Regions from separate parts of the Dyadobacter sp. HNCC25DJ186 genome, predicted to be linked through region 1. Evidence: riboswitches for the same ligand, from Rfam matches in the RefSeq annotation. Region 1 holds a riboswitch; the other holds the start of a gene.
What was found. Region 1 has a riboswitch for S-adenosylmethionine ahead of AC1XUO_RS27475 (peroxiredoxin family protein). Riboswitches for the same ligand answer to the same signal wherever they lie in the genome.
Positions count from the first base shown of each region.

Region 2: another riboswitch for S-adenosylmethionine. It lies ahead of AC1XUO_RS13220 (O-acetylhomoserine aminocarboxypropyltransferase/cysteine synthase family protein); the one in region 1 lies ahead of AC1XUO_RS27475 (peroxiredoxin family protein).

Region 1 covers NZ_JBXHAS010000015.1:39,952-45,099, reverse strand. Annotated here, with positions in the region: gene AC1XUO_RS27485 (SusC/RagA family TonB-linked outer membrane protein) at 1-986, opposite strand, end outside; gene AC1XUO_RS27480 (cysteine desulfurase family protein) at 1,024-2,211, opposite strand; gene AC1XUO_RS27475 (peroxiredoxin family protein) at 2,252-3,505, opposite strand; SAM riboswitch class I at 3,659-3,751, opposite strand; gene AC1XUO_RS27470 (sugar phosphate isomerase/epimerase family protein) at 3,989-4,834, opposite strand; gene AC1XUO_RS27465 (FG-GAP repeat domain-containing protein) at 4,876-5,148, opposite strand, start outside.
Region 2 covers NZ_JBXHAS010000003.1:795,264-800,411, forward strand. Annotated here, with positions in the region: gene AC1XUO_RS13210 (M48 family metalloprotease) at 1-633, opposite strand, end outside; gene AC1XUO_RS13215 (homoserine O-acetyltransferase family protein) at 766-1,818, opposite strand; gene AC1XUO_RS13220 (O-acetylhomoserine aminocarboxypropyltransferase/cysteine synthase family protein) at 1,903-3,207, opposite strand; SAM riboswitch class I at 3,397-3,506, opposite strand; gene AC1XUO_RS13225 (DciA family protein) at 3,708-4,028, shown strand; gene AC1XUO_RS13230 (S66 peptidase family protein) at 4,080-5,015, shown strand; gene AC1XUO_RS13235 (SDR family oxidoreductase) at 5,032-5,148, shown strand, end outside.

The sequences.
Region 1 (5,148 bases):
TTGTCGGGATGCGCAACAAAAGGTACCGCCTCACCATTTGAGAAAAATTGTGGTATCAGGCGACCATCCATTTTAGGTCCCCAGCTTTCGTCAGTAGCATCATTAATTCCGCCACCTTTTCCATCTTTATAGGAAAACTGTCCTCCGGTTCCTTGTCCAAAAACATTTTGATATTCTGGCAAAACAAGCAGCTTGTCAAGTGTGTAACCAATATTTAACATTACGCCCACCCCTTTCTGAGTAGACTTCCCTGATTTTGTTTTTATCAGAATAACGCCATTTGAGGCGCGTGATCCGTATAATGCAGCTGCATTTGGGCCTTTCAAAACACTGATGGATTCAATATTATCGGGATTGATATCGGCAATGGCATTCGCAAAGTCGCGTGATCCGTTTGCTCCTGCGCCTAATTGTGAGTTGTCAACAGGAATTCCATCTACTACGAATAACGGTTGATTGTTTCCCGCAATCGATGTTTCCCCACGTATGACAATTCTTGACGAACCCATTCCTCCCTGGCTGCTTGTAATATTCACACCGGCAATTTTTCCGGCCAATGCATTCACCAGGTTTCCTTCTCTCGCCTCCGCCAAATCTTTTGTTTTTAATTCCTGAACCGCATATCCCAGCGATTTTTTTTCTTTGGCGATACCCAAAGCTGTCACCACCACTTCCTGCAAAATCGTATTATCGTTTTCAAGAACGACGTCCAGTTTTCCATTTGCAGGCACCACAACTTCTGTCGTTTTTAAACCTATAAAAGAAAAAATAAGTGTTGAGCCTACTTCCGTTTCGATACTATAAGCTCCTTCTACATTTGTCGTCGTCCCTCGGGAAGTTCCTTTCACTAAAATAGAAACGCCAGGCAAAGCCTCCTTATCTGTCTGCGATGTAACCGTTCCGGTCACCGGGATATTTTGAGCGAAGGCACTATTTATTTGCCCGACAAAGATGATCAGGAATAAATAAACTAGATTTTTTTTCATATTATTTGGGTACTGTTGTAAGATAAATAATTCTCAATTAGTGAATCCAGGTAAAGGATTCCTGTAAAACTTTTGGCTCAGAACGTATCAAGTCTGCATTGTAGATACCCACGATGGTCTGCACGATACGATCAATCTCCTCAGCCATATTAAATTTGCTGAAAGAAAAACGCACATTTTCCTTATCTGCTTCGTTATTAATTGCTCTTATCACATGCGACCCGCCATTTCCCAGGTTTGAACAGGCACTTCCGCCGGACACTGCGATACCGAACTGATCCAGCTTACTGACAAGACTGCCTGATTGAAGACAGGGAAATGATACATTTACAATTGCGCCAAGACTTTTAGTTTCCGATCTGCTTTCGCCGTTGTAGCCAATATTCTCAATCCCGCTGTTTTCAAGTTCGGAGATAAAACGTCTTTTTAAAGTCAAGGTTTTTTTATTAATCAAGTCAAAATCGCGGTAAGCAATTTCAAGTGCATTTGCCAAACCCACTATGCCGATAACATTTTCAGTTCCGCCTCTTTGTCCGTTTTCCTGACCGCCACCCAGAATCCGGGGTTTTAACTTATGCCTTTTATTAATATAAACGAACCCTACCCCTTTTGGTCCGTGAAACTTATGGGCAGATCCTACCAAAAAATCGACCGGATATTCATTAAGGTTTAGTTGGACCTTCCCGATTGTCTGGGTCGTGTCTGTATGAAAAGCAGCATTATATTTTTTTGCCAATCTGCTTATCGCCTGGATGTCAGTAAGATTTCCTATCTCATTATTTCCGTGCATTAAACTGATCAATGATTGGGGATTGGCAGCTAACAACCTTTCCAGATGTTCAAGATCAACGTTTCCCTTTTTGTCCAACTTGACATAACTGATCTCAATATCACCTTCTCTTTTATGTTTGAGAAGCGGTTCTAAAACAGCTTTGTGTTCAATTTTACTGGTAATTGCGTGGGTCAAACCATATTCTCTAATCGATTCTGACAAAGCCAGGTTGTTGCCCTCCGTTGCGCCGGAAACAAAAAATATTTCTTCGGGCGTCACATTCAGCAACTTTGCTATTTTCTGGCGCGACTGATCTATCACTTCCCTGACTTTCCGGCCAGCCCAGTGACTTGACGAAGGATTTCCAAAATTTGTTGTCAAATAAGGCAGTAGTGTTTCAATTACCTCAGGATCAACGGCGGTTGTCGCAGCGCTATCACAGTAAATTTCCATAGTAAGGTTTTTAGTTTGAAGATTTTAACTTGAGTATTTTTCAAGGAAGAGGCTCAGCAATAAGTTTGGCAAGATCTGCATTCCATTTTTTCACATAGTCATCATAAAACTGGCCGGTTCCTTTTCCCGAAAATCCGGTGTGAATTTCTTTTACCTTACCGTCACGACCCACAATGATCGTCGTCGGGAAAGCTAAAAATTCTTTCAAAGCGACCAGTTTTTGTGCAACAACCTCTTTGTCTGCTTTACCTGCAAAAAGCAAATCGTACTGAATATCGTAGCGGTTTTTTAATTTCGTCAACGTCTTTTTAGCGAATTCAAGATCGTCTTTTGCTTCAAAAGCCAGACCGATGACCTCAACGCCAAGGTGTTTTTTTTCTTTATACCAGGGTGCCATAAACTGAACCTGATCGATACAATTCGGACACCAGGTTCCAAGCAATTCAATAATCACCACTTTTCCCTTGTATTTTTCATCACGCAGCGAAACCTGATTTCCACTCAGATCCGGAAATGTAAAGTCCAGTTTATCGTAACCCGGCTTCAGAAAAGTCAGTGCGTAGGCGTCAGCAAGTGCTGCATTGTCATCTTTGATACCGCTGAATTTCGTCGGTGTAGCGCCTGCTCCAATCGCTCCTTCAATTGTTTTTCCGTCAATGATTTTTCCTTTTACATAAGAAGGACCGGATCCGGTAAATCCGGAAAGTACAAATTCATCGCCCTGAACATTACCCTGCAACTCGCGGCTGTCACCCGTGATTGAAAGAATGATACCGTTCAAATTATTTCCCTTCTGCTCAAAAACAGCTACACGGTCAGCCGTCGGCTTATCACCTTGAATTTTTATGAGCCATTTTCCGCTAATATCAGCTGTTGGTTTTATCTCTTTTCCCGGTTCGACAAAACGGTAGGCCTGCCCCGCCTGCGCTCTAAAAGGAATTACCCGGCCAGCACCAGGTACCAGACTTCTGTGAGCACCGGTTAAACTTCCGTCCTTTTCTATTTTGGCAAAAAGTCCGGCTTCGAAAGTATTGAGCGTAACCAGAAGAGAATCCGGAGTGATGTATTTTGCACTGAAATCATCACGTCTGTCTCCGTTGACGGCCGTGACAACGAGCTCGTCGCCCTGCCTTTTTTTTACTTCAAAATTAAAGGGAACGTCCAATGCGCCAACTGTAAAAACGCCCCGCCAAATCCCTTCCTTCACCTGGGTATTTTGCGCCTGAGATTTAACAGATACTGCTGAATACAAAACTGATAACGCCAGGATTAATAATAAACGATTGATTTTCATACAGCTAAATTTTATCTAAATCATTAATATATATTCTCTACCATCTAACTAGACAAATATGAAATAATTAAACCCTGTGCCAGTCTGTTTTCTTCCAACAAGAAAAATCTGTTGCAAACTGCTGGGTACTATTCTAATTCAGTGGATTCTAAAGATTTATTATTAGAATTAGGTTGGGGCACCTTATGAGTCATAGGTTGCCAGAAGATCATTGAGCCTAACCTCTCCCTTCGTTCTTTATAAATCTACTATTTCGATAGACAAAGTTGTGGTATAAAAAATTGCTGTGCAAATATTTTCTTAAAAATTTTTAACAATTTAGGATTCGGGAGAAACGATGCTACAACAGAAGATTTTGCATTGATATGTTTCTAAAAAATAGTTGCGAAGTTTTTTTTACCTCTACCATGTAAGACATATAAGCTAACCTATGTATTGCAGTATAATCGTAGGTTAGCAAATATGTCTTAGATGGTAAAAAAATTATAAGTTTAATGATTTGAGAAATTTTAAACCTTCGGTCGCGATCGACTCTTTGGACGGTTCGATTTTGCGCCAGATGGATGCTGCCTTAGCGATGATTTTTACATCTGGTGTAAAAGATTCTATGACGATATCGCCCAGATAATCGATTTTATCGAGCGCAACAAATATTCTTTCCCAATTGATCTGGTCTCCGCCAGGAGTCCCCCGGTCGCTGCCGGATGCGTGAAGAAGTGCCAGTTTTTTTCCAGCTCTCAGGATTGCCAGCGCCGGATCTTTTTCTTCAAGATTCATGTGGAAGGAATCAAGATGGACATAAAGCGAAGCAGAGTCGACATCTTTAATAAGGTTCATTGCCTGCTCACAGGTATTAATAAAATCTGTTTCATAGCGGTTTAATGGCTCGATTGCCAATTTAACCTGTTGTTTTTCAGCTTCGTCACAGAGCGTTTTTAAATGTTTTACAACGGTGAGCCATTGTTTTCTATGCTCATCTTCGGTTACCAGTTCTGCTCTTCCCACCGCTGAGTAAATCGGGCCGGCAACGAGAGAACTTCCTAAAACCGGTGCTATATCAATCAACTTTTTAATGTATTCCAGGGAAACAACCTGCTCCTTCCGGTTTCCACGCAAGTCGCGGCCAGGGCCGGTGGCAGCACAAACGGATCGGCATTCGAGTCCGTTATCGTCCAATGCTTTTTTGATCATAACCGGATCGATATTCGCCGGATCTTCAACTGCAATTTCTACAAAATCAAAACCCCATTCTTTAAACTTTGGAAAAAAACTCACACTCTCGTTTGTAAATGGAGAGGAAAACAGATAGGTATTAATACCGAATTTCATGAATATGGAATTGAAAGTGCGTAACTGGCGACAATTTAAAATTATTTTGTACTTCGATTCTCAAAATAATGAACACCCTTTTTATTTCCAACAATGATGTCAGGTAAGCCATCCTTATTCATATCCTCAACTTCAACATGCAATCCAGCCCCAGCTTCCGTGTCAATCTGATGCGCAATCCATGTTGGATTTTTACCTGGTTTTAATTCATACCAGTAGGTAAGTGACGCATCCTGAGCACCCGGGTCACCACCATTGTGGGCATACCAGCGCTTTCCTGTTATCAGGTCCGGAACTCCATCCCCGTTCATATC
Region 2 (5,148 bases), on a different contig from region 1:
TCCGGCTTGGGTTGCGTAACCAATGCCAAGATGATCCGCCTCGTTTTCTTCCTTGTTGTCATACTTCAGGGTAATGAAATCTGACAAATATTTCGAAATTAATCCTGGTGGAAACTCGCTGACTAAAACAGTATCCATGTCAAATATTCCTTTAAAAACGCTGCTTTTAAACAACTTCTCAGAAGCATGTCGTCCAATAACATGTCCGATCTGGTGACTTAAAATTGCGGCGATCTCGTCATTTGTTTTAAGTTTTTTATACAAACCCAATGTTAAAAATATTTGTCCGCCGGGAAGTGCGAAAGCATCTATGGTATGAGAATCAGCCAAAACGTGAAAATCAAACTGGTATGGAGATCTGGCGATATCAGAAGATGAAACCAGTTTCCTGCCTATTGTTTTGACTTTTTTATCCGCATCGCCGTGCTGATATATCCCACCAAATTGGATCGCCAGCTGCGGTGCCGACTCAATCCCTAACGTCACTTCCTGATCTGGTGTTAGGGTAATGTGCTGCTTTTCGCCGGTGACCGGATTGATCTGCGCTTTTCCTGACAAGAGAAAAAACGTCACCACTGCAATAATCGATACTGCAATGACAATCAAGATTTTGTGGCTGCGTTTGAAAGGCATTTTAAAGTAGCTTTTTATAAAAATTATTGTCAGCTCTAAGATCACTTATGTGCGGCAATTCATTTTGATCATAAAAGTAAAAAGTCCTGCGTGATCAAACACAGGACTTTTCAAAAGTTCAAATATAAAGAGCTAGCCGATTTTAGCAATCTGCAATTGTCCATTCGTTTCCTGCCAGGCGCGGATCACCTGTGTCAGCTGTTTGTATTCGATCAGAAATCCATCGTGACCATATAACGAATCAATTTCCTGAAAAACTGCGTCAGGGATATGTCTTGCCAGAAACTGCTGTTCGGTTAGCGGAAACAATAAGTCAGACTTTATGCCCAGGACCAGCGTTTTCGCTTTTACCAAACCAAGCGCATGCACAATTCCTCCCCGGTTTCTTCCGACATTATGAGAATCCATAATTTTGGAAAGAATCCAGTAAGAATAGGCGTTAAATCTTTTCACAAATTTATCACCCTGATATTGCTGATAAGATGATGCACGGAAATCATCGATCTGGTCAGGATTGTCGCGGGCCTGGGTGAAATTGTAGGTATCGTAATTTCGGTAAGAAAGCAGAGCCATCGAACGTGCCGCACGCATCCCCATTTTACCCGAATCTTCGGTATTATCATGCCAGGTCTGATCTGCCTCGATTGCCATCCGCTGTGATTCATTGAAAGCTACGCCCCATGGAGAATGCAACGCATTGGATGCGATCAGAATAAGTTCCTCGAACAGATCCGGTACTTCAACAGCCCATTCCAGAGCTTGCTGTCCGCCCAAAGATCCGCCGATGCACATCTTTATCTTATTGATATTCAGTTCCTGACGAAGAATTTCCAATGTTCCGACAACGTCTTTTACAGTAATTGTTGGAAAGTCTCGAAAATAAGGTTTTTGTGTTATTGGATTAATGGAAAGCGGTCCTGTTGAACCATACGCCGACCCAAGGACATTCACACAGATAATAAAATCCTTTTCTGAATTGAAATATTTACCTTCTCCAACCAAGCCATCCCACCATTCAGCGGCATTGGAGTTTCCGGTTAATGCATGACATATCCAGACAATATTATCATCTTCCGGATTTCGGGTACCGTAGGTGGTGTACGATAATTCAAAACCAGGCAGTTCACGTCCCAACTCTAATGGATAAGCGTAGGGATATCTAAAAATCTTTTGTTCCGCTTGCATACGTGCCAGAGCACAAAGTTTAAATTCTACAACTATTTAAAAGTTGTGAAGTGAATTTCAACCATTCACTTCATAACAAATTCACTACTTCACAGCCTCGAAAGCCTGCTGAAGATCTGCTTTTATATCATCGATATGTTCAATTCCAACGGACAACCGGAGTAATCCCGGAGCAACACCTGCACTTACCTGCGCCGTCTCGGAAAGCTGCGAGTGGGTAGTACTTGCCGGATGAATGATCAAAGTTTTCGAGTCGCCAACGTTAGCCAGATGGCTCGTCAGTTTCACGGAGTTCACAAAACGATCTGCTGCTTCTTTTCCTGCTTTTAGTTTAAAAGACAGAACAGAACCGGCACCTCTTGTCAAATATTTGTCAGCAAGCGCCTTGTATTTGTTGCTTGCCAGACCAGGATAATTTACATATTCCACATCATCGTGTGCTTCCAGCCAGCTCGCGACGGCCAGTGCGTTTTCGCTCTGACGCTCGACACGCAAAGTCAATGTTTCCAATCCCTGTAATAACAGGAATGAGTTGAACGGACTTTGAGACGGACCCCAGTCACGCAAACCTTCAACACGTGCGCGGATGATAAACTGAATATTCCCAAACGGACCATTTTTACCAAAAACATCATTAAAAACTAATCCGTGATAACTTCCCGATGGTTCTGTAAACTGAGGATATTTTCCATTTCCCCAGTCAAAAGTTCCGGCATCGACGATAACGCCGCCCATAGTCGTACCATGTCCGCCGATCCATTTTGTAGCCGATTCCACAACAATATGAGCGCCCCATTTGATAGGCTGGCAAATTGCTCCGCCCGCACCAAAAGTATTGTCCACAATAATTGGCAGGTCATATTTTGCCGCCAGTGCAGAAAAAGCTTCAAAATCCGGAATGCTGTAACTTGGGTTACCAATCGTTTCCAGATAAATCGCTTTTGTTTTGTCGTCAATCAATTTTTCAAAACTTGAAACATCATCGCCGTCAGCAAAACGCGCCTCAACACCGATGCCTTTGAACGAATTTTTAAATTGGTTGTAACTTCCTCCATACAAAAACGAAGTCGTTACGAAATTGTCACCGACTGTTGTAATATTATTGATGGCAAGAAATTGTGCTGCATGACCGGATGCAACACCCAAAGCTCCCACGCCACCTTCCAGCGCTGCAAGTCTTTTTTCAAAAACATCGGTCGTCGGATTCATGATCCGGGTATAGATATTACCAAATTCCTTCAGCGCAAAAAGATTCGCCCCATGCTCAGAGCTATCGAAAGTATACGAAGTCGTTTGATAAATAGGAACAGCACGTGAATGTGTTACCGGATCAGGCTCCTGACCTGCATGAAGTTGTAATGTTTCGAACTGATAAGCTGTGTTTGACATAACTGTTTGTAAGGATTATTTGTGCGGCAAATATTTCGTAATGGCAAAATTCAGTAGAAACCGACATCGTTCTGATGGTAAAACGGCATACGGAAATCGTGTTGAAAAGCATTTGCTGATCAAAACCAGATATGAGGATAAAGCCCTCCGGCTAGCGGAATTTTCTTGTAATAAGTTCATGCGCGTTTGATTTTATATCTCCTAAAACAGCTTAGGTGGGAATTAGCACCTTTCTCCGACGCAGGAGTAGGTTGCCAGAGGTTCGTAGAGCCCATTCTCTCGCCTCTTCTTTATAAATCAACCGCTGAAAAGTGAAAGCGAATTGACTTGATGTTGCAATAATAAGCCCGGAAGCGCGGAAAAACAAATATCCCGCAGAAAATTTGATGTAAACGAAAATTCAAAATTTCGTTATGCCCAAGTTTTAAGTGTTTCAAAAACTTTAACTTCCGACGTTCGTCGCTTTATTATATCTTTGTCCAAAGTATCTGTTTATGGCCATACATTATCGTTTCGACAAAGAAAAATCTTCCAGAAAACCTGGGATTACTCCGCTGAAAGAAGCGATTGATCAAATGCTTGACCGTTACAAGCTCAGAAGCAGGTTTGACCAGTCTTATGTTGTGGCACATTGGGATAAAATCATGGGATCGGCCATCGCTTCCAGAACAAAGAATATTTACATTAAAGACCGGATCCTCTTTCTTCAGATCGAATCTGCGCCTTTACGAAACGAACTTGTTCGTGCAAAATCCAAGATCATCGAACTGATTAACCGGGAAATGAAATCGGACCTTGTCGAAGATGTTGTGTTCATCTAATATCAAACCAGCAAATCTGCTAACAGCCCATCGTCACTGCCTAATTATTTTATGTCCACCATCCAAATTCCGCCGTTTTTACAACCAGGTGATAAAATAGGGATTGTTGCACCCGCCAGTTGTATCCGCTATGAAGATTTACTGCCGGGAATCAGTCTTCTCGAAGATCAATGGAAATTAAAAGTTGTTGAAGGAAAAACTTTAAAATCTTCCTTCAATCAGTTTTCCGCCAGTGACGCAGACCGGCTCGAAGACTTGCAAATGATGCTTGACGATCCATCCATCAAAGCAGTTATTGCAGCACGTGGCGGATATGGTTGTTCTCGGATTATTGATAAAATTGATTTTGCCAATTTCCTGAAGTCTCCAAAATGGATTGTCGGTTTTAGTGATCTCACCGTCGTACTTTCTCAGTTATATCAGTTGGGTTATGCCGGAATTCATGCGCCTATGGTAAAATCCATGACATTGGAAGGTGCCGAAAAAGCCGCGGAATCTTTGCGGCAAATATTATTCGGCGAACTTCCGGGATATTCTGTCACACCTCATGCCTTTAATACAACGGGCAGTGCTGTGGCCGAAATGGTTGGTGGCAATCTTTGTTTGCTTGCGCACATGATCGGCTCGGAAATAGAAATTGATACCGAAGGAAAGATTCTGTTTATTGAAGATGTAAACGAATATCTCTACAATCTTGACCGTTTGATGATCCAGATGAAAAGGGCTGGGAAGTTAAGTCATCTGGCAGGTTTGATCGTTGGACAATTTACTGACATGCGCGACAATTCAAATCCTTCGTTCGGAAAAACTGCCTACGAGATTATCAAGGAGCATATTGCAGAATTCGAATATCCGGTTTCCTTCGATTTTCCTGTTGGCCATATAGCCGATAACCGGGCGATTGGAGTCGGACTGAATGCTTATCTGGATGTGAATAAAGATGGCGTGGAGCTGCACTTTTTATCTTCCGCGCCTACGATTATATAAAACAGAAACTAATAAAATGGACACTTTCCAAAATAAAGTAGTTTGGATAACCGGAGCATCATCAGGAATCGGAGAAGCGATTGCCATGGCATTTGCCAAAGAAGGAGCAAAACTGGTTTTGACAGCAAGAAGA